4 regions of the Pseudalkalibacillus sp. A8 genome follow, and region 1 is predicted to be linked to each of the others. Evidence: riboswitches for the same ligand, from Rfam matches in the RefSeq annotation. Region 1 holds a riboswitch; each other region holds the start of a gene.
What was found. A riboswitch is a leader RNA that binds a small molecule or an ion and turns the genes downstream of it on or off. The one in region 1 is predicted to bind thiamine pyrophosphate.
Positions count from the first base shown of each region.

Region 2: linked by a shared signal. The riboswitch ahead of ACJROX_RS06085 (SDR family oxidoreductase) and the one ahead of thiT (energy-coupled thiamine transporter ThiT) in region 1 are both predicted to bind thiamine pyrophosphate.
Region 3: linked by a shared signal. The riboswitch ahead of tenA (thiaminase II) and the one ahead of thiT (energy-coupled thiamine transporter ThiT) in region 1 are both predicted to bind thiamine pyrophosphate.
Region 4: linked by a shared signal. The riboswitch ahead of thiC (phosphomethylpyrimidine synthase ThiC) and the one ahead of thiT (energy-coupled thiamine transporter ThiT) in region 1 are both predicted to bind thiamine pyrophosphate.

Region 1 is NZ_CP174509.1:2,255,954-2,261,620, forward strand. It holds gene pknB (Stk1 family PASTA domain-containing Ser/Thr kinase) at 1-1,758, shown strand, start outside; gene rsgA (ribosome small subunit-dependent GTPase A) at 1,768-2,649, shown strand; gene rpe (ribulose-phosphate 3-epimerase) at 2,652-3,299, shown strand; TPP riboswitch at 3,325-3,433, shown strand; gene thiT (energy-coupled thiamine transporter ThiT) at 3,522-4,067, shown strand; gene ACJROX_RS11740 (thiamine diphosphokinase) at 4,073-4,750, shown strand; gene spoVM (stage V sporulation protein SpoVM) at 4,826-4,906, shown strand; gene rpmB (50S ribosomal protein L28) at 5,168-5,356, opposite strand; gene ACJROX_RS11755 (Asp23/Gls24 family envelope stress response protein) at 5,589-5,667, shown strand, end outside.
Region 2 is NZ_CP174509.1:1,159,227-1,164,893, reverse strand. It holds gene ACJROX_RS06095 (alkaline phosphatase D family protein) at 167-1,906, opposite strand; gene thiM (hydroxyethylthiazole kinase) at 2,273-3,079, opposite strand; partial or broken gene ACJROX_RS06085 (SDR family oxidoreductase) at 3,115-3,780, opposite strand; TPP riboswitch at 3,947-4,048, opposite strand; gene ACJROX_RS06080 (DUF4931 domain-containing protein) at 4,191-4,979, shown strand; gene ACJROX_RS06075 (winged helix-turn-helix domain-containing protein) at 4,999-5,667, shown strand, end outside.
Region 3 is NZ_CP174509.1:614,451-620,117, reverse strand. It holds gene ACJROX_RS03250 (energy-coupling factor transporter transmembrane component T family protein) at 1-13, opposite strand, end outside; gene ACJROX_RS03245 (ABC transporter ATP-binding protein) at 19-1,455, opposite strand; gene ACJROX_RS03240 (ECF transporter S component) at 1,468-2,049, opposite strand; gene tenA (thiaminase II) at 2,046-2,750, opposite strand; TPP riboswitch at 2,870-2,979, opposite strand; gene ACJROX_RS03230 (response regulator) at 3,172-3,804, opposite strand; gene ACJROX_RS03225 (sensor histidine kinase) at 3,797-4,846, opposite strand; gene liaF (cell wall-active antibiotics response protein LiaF) at 4,843-5,571, opposite strand.
Region 4 is NZ_CP174509.1:1,297,987-1,303,653, reverse strand. It holds gene ACJROX_RS06830 (MFS transporter) at 1-1,168, shown strand, start outside; gene ACJROX_RS06825 (hypothetical protein) at 1,457-1,867, opposite strand; TPP riboswitch at 2,062-2,176, shown strand; gene thiC (phosphomethylpyrimidine synthase ThiC) at 2,318-4,102, shown strand; gene ACJROX_RS06815 (serine protease) at 4,126-4,293, shown strand; gene ACJROX_RS06810 (DinB family protein) at 4,519-5,019, opposite strand; gene ACJROX_RS06805 (S8 family serine peptidase) at 5,569-5,667, shown strand, end outside.

The DNA of each region.
Region 1 (5,667 bases):
GCTGTTGAAATCATGAAGCAGATTTCTTCTGCGATCGCTCATGCCCATGAACATCATATCGTTCATAGGGATATCAAGCCACATAATATTTTAATAGATGAGAATGGAAATGCTAAAGTGACAGATTTCGGTATCGCATTAGCAGCAACGTCAGCAACGATTACTCATACGCACTCTGTGCTGGGCAGCGTCCACTATTTCTCACCAGAACAAGCAAGAGGCGGTATTGCCAACAATAAGTCGGACATCTACTCATTAGGTGTAGTTCTCTATGAAATGGTGACTGGCAGACTACCATTTTCAGGTGAATCAGCTGTTTCTGTAGCGTTGAAACATCTTCAAGAAAAATTTCCAGAACCAAAGCTGATCAATCCGGATATACCACAGAGTGTTGAAAATATCATATTGAAGGCTATGGCAAAGAATCCGAATGAGCGATTTGAAAATGTCCAGGGAATGGAAGAAGATTTAAGCACTGCACTTCATCCCGACCGAATCGATGAACCGAAACATTCATTTGATGAAGATGAAGAAGCTACGAAGGTACTGACTCCGATCGGAAATATAACAGAGCAAATGAAAACTGCACCCGTCCCTCCAAACAAAGGTGAAAATGAAGAGGGACTAGAAAAAAGCGGGAAGCATAAGAAAGATAAGAAAGGTAAGACAGATAAGAAGAAAAAGAAAAATTGGGTCGCAATCATTTTGATGGTATTTCTCCTATTAGGGATTGCTGGTGTAGCAGCGGTCACCTTGTGGCCAGAAATTTTCCAGACAAAGGATGTCCCTGTACCGGATGTCATCAATCAACCATACACAACAGCTTACGAAAAAATAAAGGATGCTGGGCTCAATTCTGAAAAAGAGGAGCAGCCAAGCTCTGAGGTGGAAGAAGGGCATGTCATCAGGCAAACCCCGACACCAGGAACAGCCGTGAAGGAAAATGCGACGGTGAAACTAATTGTCAGTTCTGGCCCTGAAAAGTTTGAAGTAGAGAACTATGTAGGCCAAGGAGAAGACGATGTGAAGCGGACGAAGGTTGAGGATCTTTTCAAACGGGTCGATTATCCAACAAAAAGCAGTGAAGATGTTCCCGCTGGACAGATCATCGAACAAATTCCGGAAGCAGGGGAAATGGTCGTGCCGGGCCAAGAAGTTTTGATTTTATATGTCAGCAGTGGGCCTCCTCCATTTGATCTTGCAGACCTATCAGGAAAGTCACTTGAAGAAGCAAAAACGTATGCAAATGAAAATGGGCTCAACTTAAAAGAAGCTGAACGGGAGTATTCAGAGGATATTGACGAAGGGAACATCATAAGTACGAATCCGAATCCAGGTGAAACAGTGAGGGCTGGTGATGAAATTACCGTGACCGTTTCAAAAGGTGTACCAGAGCCAGTCACCATCAAAGATATGGTGGAGATAGAATTCAGCGATGATGATGCCGGTAGCGATGATGATGCCGGTAGCGGTGATGGTAATGGAAATGGAAATGGAAATGGAAATGGAAATGGAAATGGAAACGGAAACGATAAGGAACGAAAGAATGAACCGAAACAGGTCCGGATCGTGACGAATGACGCGAACGGGGAGCAAACGATTGTCGATAAAAAAATCTCTGAAACAGAAATGTTCGAAATCCCTTTGACCATAAAGTATAACGGTGAAGGTAGTTACAAAGTCTATGTAGACGATGAAGAGTATTATAATGAATCATATACGTATGAAGAAGCGAAAAACTTTCAGAATGGAGAGTAGATGAACTGCATGCCAAAAGGAACGATCATTAAAGCATTGAGCGGGTATTATTATGTGAAAAGTGAAGAAGAAAATGAAATCTATCAATGCCGAGGAAGAGGGAATTTTCGAAAACGAAAGTTGACACCTCTTGTTGGTGATGAAGTTGTATTTGAATCGACCAACCAGACAGACGGTTATGTTATGGAAATCTTCGAACGGAAGAATGAACTGATCAGACCACCTGTTGCAAATATTGACCAGGCACTTATCATTTTTTCCGCACGCCGGCCAAGCTTTAATTCGCTCCTTTTGGATCGGTTTTTAGTCCATATTGAAGCGAACGATATTCTTCCGGTTATTTGTGTTAGTAAACTTGATTTATTGACAGATGACAAGGAAATCGAAAAAGAGTTGGAGGTATACCGTAAGATCTGCTACCAAGTTATCGAAACTTCTTCTTTGGAACAAAGAGGATTAGGAGAGGTAAGAGCACTTTTTGAGGATAAGGTAACGGTCATTGCAGGCCAGTCAGGTGTCGGTAAGTCGACATTGTTGAATGCATTAAACCCTGAATTAAACCTGGAAACCAACGATATTTCTGATCATCTTGGAAGAGGGAAGCACACAACAAGACATGTCGAACTGATCCCTTTTGGAGAAGGGCTTGTAGCAGATACTCCTGGCTTCAGCTCACTGGATTTCATCGAAATCGAACCAGAGGACTTATCAATCTACTTTCCTGAAATGAGGGATCGCCGTCCGGATTGTAAATTTAGAGGGTGTACCCATATATCAGAACCGAAGTGTGCAGTAAAAGAAGCTTTGGGAAATAACGAAATCTCTCAATTCCGTTATGACCATTACGTACAATTTCTTCAAGAGATCAAAGACCAAAAACGGAGGTATTAGTCATGACTAAAATTGCACCATCGATCCTTTCAGCAGATTTCTCCCGGTTAGGAGAGGAAATAAAAGATGTTGAGGCAGGGGGAGCAGACTATATCCATGTCGATGTCATGGACGGACACTTTGTACCGAATATTACGATTGGACCGTTGATTGTCGATGCAATAAGACCTATCACGGATCTTCCACTGGATGTCCATCTGATGATTGAAAACCCTGACAAATACATTCCGGAATTTTCTAAAGCAGGTGCGGATATCATTTCTGTTCATGTGGAGGCTTGCCCGCATCTGCACCGTACAGTAAATTTGATCAAAGACCATGGTAAAAAAGCAGGAGTTGTTCTCAATCCTCACACACCAGTCAGTATGATTGAACATGTCATTGAAGATGTGGACCTTGTTTTGCTGATGACTGTGAACCCTGGATTCGGTGGTCAATCTTTCATAAACCGGGTTCTTCCGAAAATCAAGGAAGTTTCTGAGCTTTGTAAGGAAAAAGGATTGGAAATCGAAATTGAGGTTGATGGGGGTGTCAATCCAGAAACAGCTAAGTTATGCCGGGAATATGGTGCGAATGTGCTGGTGGCTGGATCTGCTATCTACAAAAAAGAAAACCGGAAGGATGCAATTGACGCCATCCGTGGTGTATAATGATTTAGAAATAAAAATATAGTAATGAAACCACTAGGGGAATCTCTTGAAGAGATTGAGAGTGGAGTGTATGCTCCTGACCCTGAGAACCTGAACAGGATCAAACCTGCGGAGGGAAGTTGGCTTTCAAGTGATTTATATTTGATGAAAGCAACTGTATCCCTATGCAGTTGCTTTTTAATTGTTCAGTCAAGGGTTCTTTACTGTAAGGGGAGAATAGAAATGAGAAATCGTAATTTATTGATTGCTGAAGTTGCAATTATGGCCGCTTTAGGGATTATACTAGGATTTATTAAATTGAGCGGTCCATGGGCTTTTGGAGGTTCAGTATCGTTGGAGATGGTACCTATTTTTATCATGGCTTTTCGTAGAGGGTTATTTGCTGGGGTATTGACTGGGATGTTGATCGGTCTATTGCAATTATTGATCAATCCGTATATCTATTATTTCTTACAGGTCATCCTAGATTACCCATTGGCATTTCTAGTCGTTGGATTGGCTGGCCTTGCAAGACCGAAGTGGAGCGATTCATTCGGTAAGAGAGTATTGTTGATCATTGCAGGTACCTTTATTGGAAGCATACTCCGCCTTACAAGCCATGTCATTTCTGGGGTGGCATTTTTCGCTGATCAGGCACCTGAAGGTACACCAGCATTTACCTATTCCTTCATGTATAATTTTTCTTATATTGCACCGACATTTATTCTGACAGTGATTCTATTAGTTCTTTTATCAAAAACAGCTCCTAAGTTGGTTCATGGAGAGTGACCTTATTGAAGACGATTTGTTTAGTTTCTGGAGGACCTGAATATCTTCTGCCCGATCGGCTCCAATTGGATGATGCATTGTTTATAGGGGTGGATGAAGGGGTCCTTTACCTTCAAAAAAGAGATATAAAGCCAATAGCCGCCTTCGGTGACTTTGATTCTATTTCAGGTGAAGAATTTACCAGACTTCAAGAAAAACAAATGGAACTCTATACATTCGAATGTGAAAAAGACATGACAGATCTGGAACTGGCACTAAGATGGACGATAGAACAAAGGCCAGAAAAAATCATTTTATATGGCGCAACAGGCGGCCGTTTGGATCATGAATTGATCAATATCCAACTCTTGAAGGTAGGTTTGGAACACAAGATAGAGGTGGAGATTGTAGACCGGGATAACATCATCGTGATGAGGAGTCCGGGGTCATATACAATTGAAGCGAGTCATGAATTTCCGTATGTTTCTTTCCTTCCATTTTCCCCGCTCGTAACAGGCATGACGCTTGTTGGTTTTCGTTATCCGTTGGAGGAGGCGAAGATAGAATGGGGATCGACCCTTTGCATTTCAAATGAGCTTGTAACAAAAAAAGGTACTTATTCATTTGATGACGGCATAATTATGATGATAAGAAGCAAAGATCGAGATGGAAAATTACAAACTCCGGGTACTATTTCTAAGTAGACGAATATACTTAAATAGAATGTTAAATTTCCGAAGGGGAGTCTTCTGGAAACTAACGTTGGAGGAGGCGGAATCATGAAATTTTATACCATCAAGCTGCCAAAGTTTTTAGGCGGATTCGTTAGGGCGATCTTAGGATCATTTAAAAAAGGGTAACAAAAAAGCACCAACTCAGGTGCTTTTTTGTTTCATCATTCATGGAACTGCGTTGGTACGGAAAACGGGAAGATACGTCGTCCATCCTGATTATCTTTAAAAATGAAAGAGAAAATGGAACAAATTAGAAAATATCTTTAAAAAATCAAAAATATCTTTAAAACAAGCAAATCATCTTTAAAACGCGCACTAAACTCGAATACCACCATAAAAAAGGACTGGCTCATCATAAGAATGAACCAGTCCTTTTTCTGCTTTTGATCAGACACGTTCTACTTTGCCTGACTTCAAGGCACGAGCAGATACATATACACGTTTCGGTTTACCGTCAACAAGAATACGAACTTTTTGAACGTTCGCTCCCCATTTACGTTTAGTAGTGTTCAACGCGTGAGAACGCTTGTTTCCAAAGTTTGTCTTCTTACCAGTAACAACACATTTTCTAGCCATGATTGGTACCTCCTTTATTGCAAATAAGAAAATTGAATAATCTCATTTAGTAAACTTTTACGAAAACACTACATTATAGTAGCATGAGATATAGAAGAATGCAACAATGTTTATCAAGTTTATTTACTTGACACACCTAATCTTGATTCCATGATATATTCTTTCAAAATGAAGGATATTATAGTAAAATGACACTAGCCATAGGTCATTATAATCCAAGGGAGGATTCTGCATGTCTATAGAAATGAAAACAAAGTACGGAGAAATTGATATTTCTAACGATGTTATTGCTACAATTGCAGGTGGAGCTG
Region 2 (5,667 bases), 1.1 Mb from region 1:
CTCCTCGCTGCGGGGTCTCTCCTGGATCGCGCTTTTCCCGCAGGAGTGGCGTGAATTTCTGCTTAAAAATCAACATCAAGATTTAACAGCACCAAAGATAAACAAGCTCTCCTCCAAAAACAGAAAAGAACTAACCCTTAGGCAGGGTTAGTTCACATGAATCTAACTAACGATTTCCGATTTCCATTTTATTAAGTTTTTTCATTTGTTTTTCATGAGCATTTTCTTGGGCTTCAATCCGGTCAGCTTCTACTTCAGCGGATTGTTTTTTCGTATTGGACAATGGCTTATCAACCTTCAGCTTCAATCCAGGTTCATTGTGTTTGATTTCGAAAGTAGCTCGGGTTGCGATCGCGGCCCCAGGCTGGCTGACATAGGGTACAACACGATAATCGGCTGTCCACTTTTGAGGTGTTATCGTGCAACGAACGTAGCCTCGGTAATCATTGAAAAATTTGATGTGTGGATTCTCAGCCAGGAATTGGGCTGTATCCTTCCGCTGTTCAGCCCCGTCCCCGCCAGAGGTAATGGATGTTCCGACAAATTCTGAGCCAAGGGTTTCTGAGTCAGGGTCATTATAATCCTTCTTGATATCCCCAGCCCAATTGGCATGCACATCCCCGGTCAAAACTACTAGATTTCCGACTTGGTTTTCACTGACAAAATCAAGTATTCGATCACGATTCGCCGCATATCCATCCCAGGCATCCATATTGTATTTTGGTGCATCTGCTGTATTGAAATTCAACTGATTGAAGAAAACCTGCTGGGCTAACACATTCCATCTAGCTTGCGACCTGCCAAGCCCTTCAAGCAACCATCTTTCCTGGTCTGCCCCAGTCAATGTACGATTAGGGTCCATCGATTCTTCATTGGGAGGTTTGATTCCGTCGCCATTCGCTTGATCATCACGGTATTGCCGGGTATCGAGTACATTGAATTCAACGAGATCACCGTATGTAAAGCGGCGATACAGATTCATGTCCGGACCTTGAGGAATGGATGATTTTCTCAGCGGCATATGTTCATAGTAGGCTTGATAAGCATTAATACGCCGCTGGATGAATTCTTCAACGGATTGTCCTTTTTCAGGTATTTCATCGGCATAGTTGTTTTCAACTTCATGGTCATCCCATGTTACGATCCAAGGACACGCAGCATGTGCGGCTCTCAAGTCTTTGTCGCTTTTATATTGGGCCAGTCTATTCCGGTAGTCGTCGAGCGTGATGATTTCCGGACCATTATGCGTACGTACATTACCTGTTTTGGAGATATATTCGTTTGGGCCGTATTCATAAATATAATCGCCGAGATGGAACACAAGATCGAGCTTTTCTTCTGCCATATGCCGATAAGCGGTGTAGTATCCATGCTCGAACTGTTGGCAGGAGGCGAAAGCGAAAGTCAGTTTGGATAGAGGTTGGCCCGGTGCAGGCAGTGTTTTGGTTTTCCCGACCGGACTGATTTCGTTACCTGCTTTAAAGCGGTAGTAGTATTGTTTATTCGCTTCCATGTCACCAACTTCTACATGTACTGAATGACCGAGTTCAGGGGTTGCAAGCTCCGTTCCTTGCTGCACGATTTTCCGGAAAGCTTCATCCTCAGCCAATTCCCATTGGACCGGTACATTATAATTCGGCATTCCACCGCCATTCAGTGGTTCCGGGGCAAGCCTTGTCCACAGTACCACGCTGTCAGATAACGGATCACCAGAAGCGACACCTAAAGTAAAAGGATAACTTGTAAATTGAGGAGCAGCTTCGACTCTCAAATTGTTCAAGGGCTGTGTCAGTGTCATACCCAAACCGACGACTGCAATTTTACTCACCTTATCCAAAAAGTCTTTCCGGTTCATAGATCGGTGCAATAATTTTTCAGAATCCTGGAACAAATCTTTTCGGTTCATCAGAAAATCTCCCTTCAGTATGTTGGTACACTTGGATTATAAGGAGGTTAGGTAAAACCAGTATGAATTTCTGATAAACTTCATTTAAAAATGAAATAGACAATCTTCATAAATATACCTACTAATGGACTACCGAAACGTATCAAGATTCATTTTAGGGTTCGATTTTCACTCCATTATGGAATTTAATGGTGATTATATAGGACATGTTACTTGCAGAATGGTAAGTCATTCGCAGTATTATCCAACCTTCTTCCATATACAATACCTTTATCGTTTATTTACAAAAGAATTACCCGTTAAGGAGTCTTGTTTCGACAAGTAAGTCCATCGATGACGAAACAAACGTAAAAACTGAAGAAATTGTTATCGTTCCTCAATTGATGCAATCTCATCGATATCCTCAGCGGAAACCTGTGAGAGGGCATTCAGGAATTCAACCTGGAAACTTCCTGGTCCCTCACCCCCTTTTCGTTCAGCTGCCATCTCTGCTGCTATACCATAGCTTGCTACAGCCGACGTTGCGGCCTTGACCAAATCTTTTTCCACTGCCGAAAAAGCTCCGATCACTGAACTTAGCAGACAGCCTGTCCCTGTGACTCTCGTGAGCATAAAATGACCGTTCCGTGCCACATAAGCCTTATCGCCATCGGAGATGACATCATCTACTCCAGTAACCACTACCACAAGACCCAGCTTCTCTGCAGCAGTTCGTGCTAGTTTTACAGAATCACGGTTCCTTTCCCCGGCATCCACACCTTTGATGGTCCATCTTTCTCCGATCACATTGGCTACTTCTGCGGCATTCCCTCGTAAGATCGAGATATCGATCTCTTTTAAAAGTTTCCGCGCTGTCTCTGTCCGGTAAGGTGTAGCACCAGCCCCTACAGGATCGAGAATAACGGGAACACCATGCTCGTTCGCCGCCTTCCCAGCAATGATCATCGACTCTACCACAGTTTCATCTAAAGTACCGATGTTGAGAACAACTGCCCCTGCAACCTTGGCCATATCTGCAACTTCCTCTTTCGCATAAGCCATGACAGGTGACACGCCTAAAGCTAACAGACCGTTTGCGGTGAAATTCGTCACTACCACATTCGTGATGTTATGCACCAGGGGCTTTTCCTTTCTGACTTTATCCAATGTGTTGGTAATAACGTTTTTATCCATTCTCTATCAACTCCTCTATCTGTCTACTTTTACAACTAGTTCATGACCAATCCACCATCGACCACTAAGTTTTGTCCAGTGACCGCCCTGCTCCAGGAAGACGCGAAGAATAAGACCGAATCCGCAACATCGTCGGGGGTAGTGACTTTTTGGAGTGGTGTGTTTTCTATTATTATCGCAAATACTTCATCAGGTGTAACCGCACTTGCATCTGTTTTTTCTAATAATCCACCAGAAACCATATTGACTGTAAAAGCAAGGAGTGCTCCTTTGCTCGTGTTATATTCATGATAGGCAACGACCGGGTTTTGGAAAAGGTTCGTCCCAATATTGATGACACGGCCGAACCTGAGCTCCGACATATCTTTTTTGCCTGCTTTCACTGTATTCAGGGCTGCTTTAACGCTACCTTCAAATGGGGTCTGATAGTCTTCCCACATGAAAATGTCTGCACTCTTCTTAATTGACAGCATCGAATCTAAAGGCCACCAATGCATTGTTCACGATGGTTGTGATCGGCTTTTTAAAATGATCCTAGCTTTATGGAACATTGCTTCCACTTCCTGAGGTTGTCTAATGTCTGCTTGAATGGCAATCGCTCTATCCTCACCGATTGTTTCAACAACTTGTCTCGCTTTTCCTTCATTTCTAAAGTAGTTGACTACTACTCTTGCACCCTCTCTGCCAAAAGCTTTGGCAATTGAAGCCCCAAGGCCTGCTGCTTCCTGTAATTAAAACGACCTGTTCCCGGATATCCAATCAAAACATCTCCTTCATAATCTTTTCATAAAGAAAACCTAAGCTTTTGCGAAAAGCTTGTTAAAAGTAAAAAGATCACCAGATATCTTAGTGACCTTTTAATAATTAATCTGCAAAAAGCCACTTCCCTACGCTAGTTCTACCTAGATCAGGTTCGAAGGGTCAGAGTATCCACTCCTCTCAGCAATCCATGCTCCCCTAGTGCTCAACCTATTTGAATTTAAAAAATTCATCATAGAAATCGATAGGGTCATAGTTTCTGAGTCGGTGGTTTAATAAAAGAAAAGAAAATGCCTCAGCATAGACGAACCGAATTGATCAGCCGTATAATTAGGTAGAAGACGTTTTTAATATGAATAAACACGTTGGTGATACTATGAAAAAAGAAACGATTCTAAAGTTCGATAAATCAATCGCCCGTAAAAAGCCGAACAACATCCACCAGAAGAAACCTTGCCCATTTTGTGTTACAGAAGGCCTTTCGGAATTATTGGAAACACAGGACTCGATCATCCTTGTGAAAAACAAATATCCCGTCGTACAGGATGCTTTTCAGACAGTGTTGATCGAAACGGATGATTGTGAATCTGAACTATCCGAGTATTCTAAGCCGCATCTTTTTAAATTGATTCGATTTGGAGTCGAGAAATGGTTGGAGATGGAGGAACAAGGGAGCTATCAATCCGTTTCTTTCTTTAAAAACTATGGACCTCTGTCGGGAGGATCTGTCCGACACCCGCATATGCAGATCATAGGCTTCAATGATGTAGATTACCGGGAAAACCTGAAGGAAGATTATTTTATAGGAGATGAAATCCATTGTTCCAACGGTGTCCAACTGAATCTATCAACAATGCCTATGATCGGTTTTACCGAATTCAATATCGTCATGAATGATGATCTCGCCGGAATCGACCAGGCTGCGGACTATATCCAGAAAACCGTACACTATATTCTTCATCATTATAATGGCCAAGGCTGCTCAAGTTATAATCTCTTTTTCTACCATTGGCTGGGTAAGATATTCATCAAGATCATCCCTCGATATCCCACAACCCCGCTTTTTGTCGGATATGGTTTTCGCCAAGTATTCAGCGATCCATTTGTTCTGATTGAGGATTTTCAAAAGTATTCTTTCTAAACGATTCGGGGGGCTAATTATGTCATCTCCAAAATTTCCTGTGGAAAAATCCGCACTTCGGAGATTCCTTTTATCTAAACAAGCTTTATTGGGGGCGGATCGTCCGCTTTCCTCCGCATTACAAATGATCAAGAAGCTTGAATGTGTGCAGCTTGATCCTGTGTCTGTCGTGGAACGAAATCAGCATTTAGTGTTGGGTGCACGTATTCCAGGGTATGAACCAAAGCATCTGGATGATCTCTTAGCGGGAGGAAAAGTATTCGAGTATTTCGCGAATGCTGCCTGCGTCATTCCGATGGAGGATTTCCCTATGTTTGAACCGACCCGCATCCGGATCCAACAAAATGTAGCTGAGTCGTTAGAAAAACAGGGGCTTGTGGTCGACACAGTAATGGAGCAATTGAGATCCGAAGGACCGCTTCCTTCCCGGGCTTTCCAATCGGAAAAACGAGTCCATGGCTACTGGGATAACAAGCTCCCAAAGACGAAAGAAACCTCGCTTGCACTGAATCTGTTGTTGGATTCGGGAATCATCCGAGTTGTAAAAAGAGAACGTACAGAGCGTTATTTTGATATTACAGAGGGGTCGATCAGCCCGGATTTATTGGACAATACTAGCGCAATGGATGAAGCGACTGCCCGGGAGATGCTGATTGAGAAATATCTCAGGGCGTATCGTGTCTTTGAT
Region 3 (5,667 bases), 1.6 Mb from region 1:
GATCCATTTCCATCCCTCCTAGGCATGTGCATGCTCCCTGACCTCTATGTGGACGTCACGTGACAGTAATCCGTTTTCAATTGTCCAGACCCGGGTAGCGAAATGCTCGACGATATTGGTATCATGCGTCACCATGAGAATCGTAACGCCAGCCTTCCGATAATCTTCAAGCATCTCCAACAACGCGAATGTGTTTTGCGAGTCCTGGCCGAACGTCGGCTCATCCAACAGCAATATCGGCTGGCCCTTCACAATCGAAGCGGCGACACTCAATCTTCGCTTCTGTCCCATCGAGAGATGATAGGGGTGATGATTTTGAAATGGAATGAGTCGGAAGCGATCAAGCAGCTCGAGCACCTTCTTTTGAATGACCACCTCGTCAAGCTTCTCTAGCCTCAATCCATAAGCGATTTCCTCATAAACCGAGTTGGTCACGAACTGGAACTCCGGGTTTTGAAAGACGAAGGTCAGATGATTTGCAATCTGTTTTCCCTTTTTAATTGGGTTGCCGTGAATTTCATACATTCCTGCTGTCTTGATAAATTGCATGAGCGCGTGTAACAGCGTGGACTTTCCTGCTCCATTTTCACCAACAATTGCAATCCACTCTCCTGCTCGAACCGTAGCCTTTTCTACTGAGATAAAAGGCTTCTTCTTCCTGTAACCTTTAAAATTGTTGAGATGAAGCACAACTTCCTGATTGGATACTGCGTTTTTTTTCAAAGGTCGGCCGCTTAAATAGTCCTGCCAAACGCCAGGATACCAGATACCCTGCTCCTTCATCGTTTTCCGGTAATTTTTCAGGACCCAATCCTTCTCGCCATCTGCAATGATCTCGCCCTCTCCATTGAACAGGATGATACGATCGACCAGATCTAGAACATGATCCAGCTTATGCTCCACGATCAACAGGGTTTTATCCGTGCTGATCGCTTTGACTGTTTCCCAAATTTCTTCAGTCCCTTGAGGATCGAGTAAGGCTGTCGGCTCATCCAGAAACAAGACATCGGGCTCGAGAGCAAGAATCGAAGCGATCGCCAGCCGCTGTTTCATCCCTCCAGACAGCGTATGGATATTGGTATGAGGATCAGCCAGTTGTAACCCTACTGCTTTTAAAAGTGTTTTGATCCTGTCGGGCATATCTTTACGCGGTACTTGCAGGTTTTCGAAAACGAAAGCCAGCTCCTCGTCTGCATAAGGCATACAAAGCTGCGAATCTGGATCCTGGAAGACATAGCCCCAGGATACGGGTTTCTGGATTTGATCAGCTTTCATCGGAACCTCGATCGATTTCGGGATGATACCCGACATGACTTGCAGCAAGGTCGATTTTCCACAGCCGGACGGTCCAAGTAAAAGGACTTTTTCCCCTTTTTCAATATGGAGCGATAAATCTTTGAAAAGCAACTGTTCGTCACCCGGAAACTTGAGACGGAGATTTTCAAGTTGGATCATCGAATCACCCCGCTACTGATCGAGTGCATCGTAATCTTTCTTTGATGCCGGGCGCACCAGGTTCGTCACCCCGGTCTTTTCGAGCGCTTTCACGAGATAATAGGCAGCCACTCCTGCTATAAGAATCGACCCGATGATACGGAAACCAAGGAAAAGGCTGAGGTTCCACAAAGCAAGATCCTCGATATAGCCTTTGTAATAATCCATGATGATTGAACCGATTGCTGAACCGACTGCCGCAAGACTCACAACCGTAACATCAAAGCGCTTATACCGGAATGCCATGAAGACGAGCTCAGCAAACAACCCTTGCACGACACCAAATAACAGCACTTCAAGACCCCATTCGGATCCGACCAGGAACTCGCCGGATGCGGCAGCGACTTCTGCCAGGAAAGCGACCCCTGGTTTACGGATGATGAGGAACGCAACGGTAGCTGCCATGAACCACATTCCATAAATCAGTTGATCGATGTGGAGCCCAAGTGGTTTTACAAGGTAATAGAGCGGACCCCACAGCTTATAAACAATTCCGAACCCGATGGCTATGACGATTGTAACGAGGATATCTGTCAGCTTCAGACCTTTGTTCATGATGTTGCACCCTTTCCTGTTCCTGCGTGTTGTTGGAGGTCGATCGGCCATTTTTGTAAGGTGTAGGCCATTTCCCAGAACTCAAATTCATACTGGCTGCTGATGATAAAATGCTCTTTCATCCGTTCGCGGTCCGACTCCGTCACGTTTTCAGCGATCTGGTCGAATCTGTGGATCTGTTCCTCTACAAGCTCGCGGAACCATTCCCCGCCATACGCGGCAATCCATTCTTGATAAATCGGTTCATCAGGTTTGAATCCTTGGAGTCGTTCACCAATTTCATAATAAAGCCAGTAACACGGTAAAATCGCAGCGATGATATCCCCGAGATGGCCAAATTGCGCCGCACGGTACATATGGGATGTGTATGCATACGCTGTCGGTGCTGGTTGGAAGGTGAACCGTTCTTCGTCTGTGATCCCGAGTTGTTTCGAAAAATTCTCATGCAATGACAACTCCGCTTCGTAAGTACCTTTTGCATGGGACGCCATGCTTGCTGTCGTTTCAATGTTCGGTGATTTCGCTGCACCCAACGATTGAACCCTCGCAAAATGGGACAGATAGTAGGCGTCCTGCAGAACGTAATACCGGAAGTTCTCAAGCGGGAGTGTTCCATCAGCGATCCCTGTTACAAAAGGATGCTTAAAGCTCGCTTCCCAGATCGGATCTGCTGCTTTCCTTACGTGCTTTGAAAAAGACATGTATATTCCTCTCCTTTTTCCAGACGACCCACGATTCTGCAATTATTTCAATTAAAAAACCACTTTCTTTTTTCAAGAAAGTGGTTGGTTGAGTGTAGAATCGGTCCATAGTCGTTATGTAACCCTAACCACCACTTCCCTACGCTGGTATAAACCAGATCAGGTTCCAAGGGTCTTAAAGCTACACTTTAATCTCAGCCTTTACGAGAAGGCCCCCCTAGTGGATCGTCTTGTATAGTATTTTCGATGTAATCGTAACATGTATAGCCAAAAAGTCAAATGATTTTTCAGGAAAGAAGATTTTCATCCAGTAAAATCGCTACCGGAGCGATTTTTTCTGCTATTGGAGGTCTGGGGGTGCGATTTGGGTATCGCGATAGGATTCCAAAATGAAAATTGTCACGACATGTCCATCTAGCGCCTACTTCACGAGCGAATTTTTAAAAGCATAGATGACGGCTTGTGTTCGATCCTGAACTTCAAGTTTGTCGAGGATGTTGCTGACGTGGGTTTTCACTGTTTTCAACGCGATCACCAGCTCATCGGCAATTTCCTGGTTCGTCTTACCCTCCGTTATCAGCATCAAAATTTCGAGTTCCCGGTTCGTCAAATCTTCATGAGGAGGCCGTACATTGCCACGACGCATTTTCGTCATCATTTTACCTGTCACTTCAGGCTCAAGAACCATTTCCCCGCGATATGTGGCACGGACCGCATCAGCAATCGTACTTGCCTTCGAGGTTTTCAGCATGTAACTCGTCGCTCCGCTTTCAAGTGCCGGATACACCTTCTCATCATCAAGAAAACTCGTCACAATGATGATCTTTGCTTCAGGCCATTGGTCGATGATCTGTTTCGTCGCTTCAATCCCGTCCATCTCTTTCATGACAAGATCCATCAGAATCACATCCGGGCGCAGCTCAAGAGCTAGATCGACCGCTTCCCCGCCATCTCCTGCTTCACCGACGACTTCGATATCCGGTTGATTCGACAGATAAGCCGCTACACCGATCCTCACCATTTCATGATCATCTGCAAATAATACTCTAATCATCGTTTTCATCCCCCTCTCGTATGACAGGAATCCTTACTTCCAGCCGTGTCCCCTTGTTCGGCACGCTGATGATTTTCAACGTCCCGCCCAGCTCTACAGCACGTTCATGCATGTTTTGCAGTCCATATGAACCTGCCTTGCTCGATTCCACATCAAAGCCGACTCCATCATCGACAACCCGCATCAGGACGGTCCCTTCACGTTCGATACATAACACCTCAAGTGAGTTTGCCTTTGCATGACGAAGCGTGTTGGACACCGATTCTTGTAAAATCCGGAACAAGTGGTCCTCCACACCTTTTTTCAAAGGAATCGATTCTAGCTTCCAATCGATCTCAAGCGGAACTTTTTGTGATAGCTCCATCAGCAATTCCTTGATGCCTTCTTCAAGTGTTTTCCCTTTCAGCGCAACTGGTCTTAAGTGTAAAAGAAGCGCCCGCATTTCAAGCTGGGATTGATGTATCATCTCCTCGACAAGCTTCAGCTGCTTCCGCTCTCCATGATCGGCTCCCTCATTCGATTCATTCACAGCAGACATCAGCATCGATGCGGCGAACAACTGCTGGCTGACTGAATCATGAAGCTCTCGGGCCAAACGGTTCCGTTCTTCAGAAACGACCTTCTGGATCCGCTTCTCCTGATCTTCCGCTTTTTCATTAGCGAGCTTTTGAGATAACTTCGTCTGCTCTGATATGTGATGTTGAACTTTTTCCAATGATGACCAAATTTCATCAAATTCCTGTGTTTTGGTTTTGACATTCACTGCTTCCATTGGTCGTCCTTGGCCGATTTGAGCAAGGGCACTTACCACATGTTCAAGCTGCTTTCTCCAGTACATCCCTGAACTAAAACCAAAAACGATGCCGATCAAAATACTGACAAAGAATGCAAACAGGATAAACGGTAAGTCCAAAATTTTCCGCGACCACAGGAGTGACCAATCATTCAACGGAAAAGCGAAGAAAAACACACCTACCATAAAAAAGAGAAGTGTTAAAGATACGGCTAAACCAAGCAGGACCTGACGCTGTATGATATTCATGTCCGCTTCACCTCAAGATCTCCGACTACCATTGAGGTGATGATTTTCACTTTATGATGCGATTGATCATAGCCTGCAGACTGGTAAGATAGGCATTGGTTGAACATCTTCGGTTCATGATGCTCGAAAATCCGGCTCGTCCCTGCAATCACAGAGTGACCAATGCTGACATCGATTTCGTATGGGACAAGAATTTTGATATTCCCGACGAAATTACGGATCACAATAGTCGACTCCCCCTTCGGAAGGACCGTATTCCCGAGGTCAATCACCGTATCTCCGATGCCGCACTGAATATTCACGTCGTTCCATTCATACGCATGCTCGGGAGTCTGTTGTCTTCCAAAAAGGTTGTTGTGTAATAAAGTTTGCCGCTTGAACATCGCCTGATCGCTTGCTACTGTCTTTGGCTCCTGGAAATCAGGTGTGATATGTGCAGGATGTTGCTTCGACTGGGCAAACCGGATGACAGCATATATGAAGAGAGCGATCAGGAGGAACTTGAATGCCATCGTATTCAATATCGTCAAAGCGAAAGCGATAACCCCGAACCAGAACAACAGCTTCCCGATCATCTTGTAGTACTTTTTCCGGCCGACGTAAATACAACCTGCCGTGAGTATTAAAAAGAAAATGGGACCCATGCCATGAAAAGAAATTTCCAATAATAATAAGATGACCCCGATTATTAATAGCCAGCTCAATTTATCAGTTCTTGAGTTCATATTCCTTGGGTCCCCCTTCTGTTTTTGACCATTTTAATGCGTTGGATCTCTATTGTAAGTGTCATCCAGTACTTTAGGTACGGCAAAATACGCTCC
Region 4 (5,667 bases), 960 kb from region 1:
ATTCTTCATACTGGGGATGACGATATTCCTGATCGGATCATTACTATGTGGTCTATCTTCCTCCATGCTTTTCTTCATCATGGCAAGAATGATCCAGGGACTGGGAGTCGGGGCATTAGGTCCTGTGACCATAGCTCTTATCGCAACCCTCTTTTCTATCGAAGATCGAGGGAAAGCGATGGGAATGTATGCAGCCATCCAATTGCTTTCAAATGTTCTTGGTCCTATTCTTGGTGGTATGGTTGCTCAACGATTCGGTTGGAATTGGGCATTTTACATCGTGATCCCATTTAGAGTCTTATCCATACTTTTCATATACCGTTTTACAGATCCGCCAACAGCATTCAATAGGTCACTAAAATATTTTGATTGGATAGGTGCTTTTATTCTTGGCGCTTCTATTGCAATGATGATTCAAGCATGGACACGTCTTGGTGAAACGGGATTCGATAGCATTACTCTGACTTTATTCATAGCAAGTATCCTTCTTTTACTCTTTTTCGTTTTTCAAGAAAAGAAGCATGAAGATCCTGTGATTTCACCAGATCTAATTCGGATCAGGAACGTCCAGCTGGCAAACATCAGTGCTTTCCTAGTCGGTATATTGATGTATAGAGCCATTGCCATATTGCCTCTTTACGCGAATCATGTTCTCGGGTCTGGAGCAGTGAATAGCGGCAAATTGCTCATTCCACTCATGGCAGGCATGGGGCTCGGCGTAATCATCAGTGGCCGTATCATCAAACGATTCAGCTACAAATCGATAAGTGTAGTGGGTTGGATCATGTCCTGTATAAGTTTGGCTGCATTGAGTGTTATGAGTATGATACAGGAGTTCAACTTTATTTCATATATCTTCATTTTCCTTTTAGGATTCGGTCTGGGCATTCTTCTTCCGACATTTTTGCTTCCGGCTCAAAATGCAGTCTCCGAGAGTAAACAAGCGGTTGTCGGTGCAATGGTACAACTTAGCCGGAATAGCGGTGGTGCGATAGGGATTCCAATATTGACGGGACTGCTTGCTATTTCTGATGGTTCAGGCAGATCAGGAGGCTACTGGTTTGTCTTCATGTTCTTGACTGCTAGTACTGTGATCGGACTGATCCTTGGCTTACAGTATAAGGGATCTATAAAGGAAGAAATGAGTCAAGGTACAACAAATCCTTGATAGTACCGGATTTTCTTTAACCAACCGTTCTTGATCACTTGTATTAAACTAAAATAGAATTCTGTCACAAACCTTGAAGTGAGCCATTCCCAGCTACTTCAGGTTTTTTTATGTAGAGCCCGCAATTCAACTACCAAAACATAATCGATATTTCTACACCTTGTTGTTTGAAAAAAATTGAAAGATGGGATTGAAAATTACAAAAAATGAGCGTATGCCCTGATAAAAAGAGATGCCAAAAATTAAAGCACATTCCCTGAAAATACTTCCTGTCTTGATTTGATGAATTCATAGTAAAGGACCGTAATTGTCTGGATAATCAAAAATACCGCAAATGAGTAAGGAAGTATATAACCTTTCTGGAATTGAATGATATCCAGCAATGTAAGAAGCCAATTTACTCCTACCGCAACGAAGCTCCACCCTATTACATACCAAATAAAGTATATTTATTGATATCGAGTGTTCATAAAAATAGACAAAGAAATAACCAAATGGACTGAATAAAACATAATAGAGGAAATCGAATAATTCATAGTTTTGGACATCATTTACCTTATAAAAGTCCATTTGCCCCCCACCTATTGTAAAATCCAACAACATTCCACTCGATAACCCCCATAATAAACTTAAATATGTAATTTTACGAGGTAATCTCTTCGGAAGAAGCCAGACAATGATAAATGTTATTATCAACATAAGTAAAATACTGATTTCATTTTTATCAAAATTTTCCCATAGCATTATGATTCATTCACCTCAAGCTAGGTTTTTTCCAAGCTCTTTGTTTTTGAAGGGTTATTCTATTAAAGTTGGCTAGTATAAAATTATGAATTAACTATATCGCCTTTTATTTTACCGGAATTTCATGTATACTGAAATGCAATTGAATAAGCAATAACTAGGGGAGTCCAATAGTTTGGGCTGAGAGAGAAACACATTAAAGTTTCTTGACCCTTTGGACCTGATCTGGATCATACCAGCGTGGGGAAGTTAGATATAACCTCTTTTATTGAGATGATACTTCTACATATGAAGCCGGGTCCATGCATTTTTGGGATCCGGCTTTTTTATGTTCAGCTTTCATCTCATGCCGTTGTCTTGTTCTGGATCTCGTCCTTTAAATCATAACAAAGGAGAGATTGATTAATGTCAGCAACCTCATTGAATGAAAAAAACATTTCCATCATGTCAAGTTTCTCAGGTAGTAAGAAAGTTTACGTACAAGGTTCAAGACCTGATATCAAGGTTCCGATGCGCGAAATTGAATTGAATCCGACAACAGGTTCTTTTGGTGAAGAAGAAAATCTGCCAGTACGTGTCTACGATACAAGCGGTCCTTATACGGATGATGATTATTCAGTAGACATTACAAAAGGCCTTCCTTCACTTCGAAGCAGATGGATACATGAACGGGGCGATGTTGAAGAATATCAGGGTCGAGACATAAAGCCTGAAGATAATGGTTATCGTGATAAAGATGACCCTCGTGCCAACCATAACGTATTTCCTGGTTTAAAACGTAACCCATTACGTGCAAAGAAAGGAAGAAATGTTACACAGCTCCATTATGCAAAAAAGGGAATAATCACTCCAGAAATGGAATTTATCGCATTAAGGGAAAATATGGATCCCGAATTTGTACGGGATGAAGTCGCAAGAGGCCGGGCGATCATACCCTCTAATATCAACCATCCAGAGACAGAGCCTATGATCATAGGACGTAATTTCCATGTTAAAATCAATGCGAATATTGGAAACTCAGCTGTTTCTTCTTCCATCGAAGAGGAAGTTGAAAAAATGACTTGGGCGACACGCTGGGGTGCTGATAATATTATGGATTTATCAACAGGGAAAAACATTCATACAACCCGGGAATGGATTGTTCGAAATTCAGCCGTTCCTGTCGGTACCGTTCCTATTTATCAAGCTCTGGAAAAAGTTAATGGTATTGCTGAAGACCTTACATGGGAGATTTACCGCGATACCTTGATTGAACAAGCTGAGCAAGGTGTTGATTACTTCACCATTCATGCGGGTGTCCTTTTACGATATGTCCCGTTAACAGCGAAACGTTTGACAGGAATTGTTTCACGGGGCGGTTCAATCATGGCACAATGGTGTCTATATCATCATAAAGAAAGCTTTTTATATACCCACTTCGAAGAAATTTGTGAAATTATGAAAACTTATGATGTTGCATTCTCTTTAGGAGATGGTTTACGTCCTGGGTCCATTGCAGATGCGAATGATGAAGCGCAGTTTGCAGAACTGGAGACTCTTGGGGAGTTGACACAGATTGCATGGGAGCACGACGTACAGGTCATGGTCGAAGGTCCTGGACATGTGCCGATGCATCTTATAAAAGAAAACATGGATAAACAACTTGAAGTTTGTAAGGAAGCACCATTCTATACCCTTGGACCTCTTACAACTGATATAGCACCTGGTTATGATCACATTACCTCTGCTATCGGTGCAGCAATGATTGGTTGGTATGGAACAGCCATGCTTTGTTATGTCACACCAAAGGAACATTTAGGCCTACCGAATAGAGATGATGTTCGTGAAGGAGTCATTACCTATAAAATCGCTGCCCATGCTGCTGATCTGGCAAAAGGACATCCAGGTGCACACAAAAGAGATGATGCCTTATCAAAAGCTCGATTTGAATTCCGCTGGAGAGATCAATTCAATCTATCCTTAGATCCTGAAAGAGCATTGGAATATCATGATGAAACTCTACCTGCGGAAGGTGCAAAAACAGCACATTTCTGTTCAATGTGTGGACCAAAATTTTGTAGCATGAGAATCTCACAAGATATTCGTAATTATGCGAAAGAAAACAAACTTGATACGAAGGAAGCGATTGATAAAGGTATGAAGGAAAAAGCAGAAGAGTTTAAGCAATCTGGAGGTAGTATATATCAGTAACTTTCTGAGGAGGTTATATTACGGTGGATGCTCAAAAAATCGAAGAGGAAATTAATCAATACAAAGCTCATCTTGCTTTTTTAGAGAAACGTCTAATAGATTTACAGCAAAATTGTGATCATCATTTTCAAGGTCATCAAAATTATGAAAAATGTCTAAAGTGTAATAAAGTCAATGTTTTATATTATTGATATGTGAGATTCAAGAACCTTGTCTTATTAAAATTAAGGCAAGGTCTTCTTGTTTTCATAATCCATAATGGGTGACGAGCCATTACAAGATGCTCATCACTCGCCCCCCCTCTCATGGAATAACTCTTAAAATCGGGTAAGTCTAAATCAATTCAATAGTGACCCATTCATCGTATATTTTCCTTGTAATCTATGAATATATGTTCCAATTCAGCACAATTTTCATTAAGATTCCGATTTCACGTTTAAAATGTTAGGTTCAATGAGGTCCGTATCCGGCGGGATATACCCGAGTTGTCTTCCTATTTTTACAATTTGCCCTTTATGGTGAAATTCGTGTGTGACGGTATGCGTAAAAAGCCATAATGCGGTAAACTCCGCACTACCACCACGCTTAAAGGAAACGTTAATGGTGTGATCCCATTCGTCTTTAAATTCATACAGAAATTCATGAACAAGGTCATCCGTTTTTCTAAAAACCTCGCGCATTTCTTGTACGTTGTTAACGGACTCCTTTTTTATTTCGGGTAGTGATTTTCCAAGGGCTCGATTTCCCAACCATACCCGATAACAATCGGCTACATGAACGTGAAGACTGCAAATAGAATCTCCACCAAATGTCTCAAGCTCTTTCACATAATCTGTTGGTGCCAAAGATTCACAATAACGAAATAATGATTCCCTTGTGCGTTGGATCCAATCATACTGGCTTACGAATACATCCATCTTCCCGCTCTCCTTTTAAAAATGATTTTTGACTAATCTCCTCATAGGTTAAATGATGCGTACATTAAAAAATTCCCATTGTATATATTCCATAAATAAGGAAGTAATCCTTTGGAGAGTTTCAATACCTTTCCTTTAAATCGGAATGACTTCTTATTGGATAATAACCTCATTATTAAAAAAGGCAGACATTCGATTGGCTGCCTTTTTTTACCTATACGAAAGTCCCCATAGTTAACAAGTAAAATTCAGGCTTACTGAAAGTTGGGTTTCGACGGTTTATATTTCCCTATCACTACCTGATGGAACCGATTCCAACTCAATTGTATTTATAACCTTCTGAGTGTTCAACCTGCTGTTTCTATCTTATTTCCTATCTTTTCACCACCATTCAACAAAGTTTTATAGTTTCCAGAAATCAACTAAATCTATTGGACCATATTATGTCAATAAATGTCGGGATTTTATAAATTCACAGAGAAGGAGTCTTTTTAAGATAATAGAATAGGTATCGTGCAACAAGAAAATAAACTTGAAGGGATGAAGTAGATGAAGAAAGGTTTGTTACTATTTTTAGGTGTTTTACTTGCTTTTTCATCATTTAGTTTCAGCGCATTTGCATCACAGAAAGAAACATCCAGCTCAAAT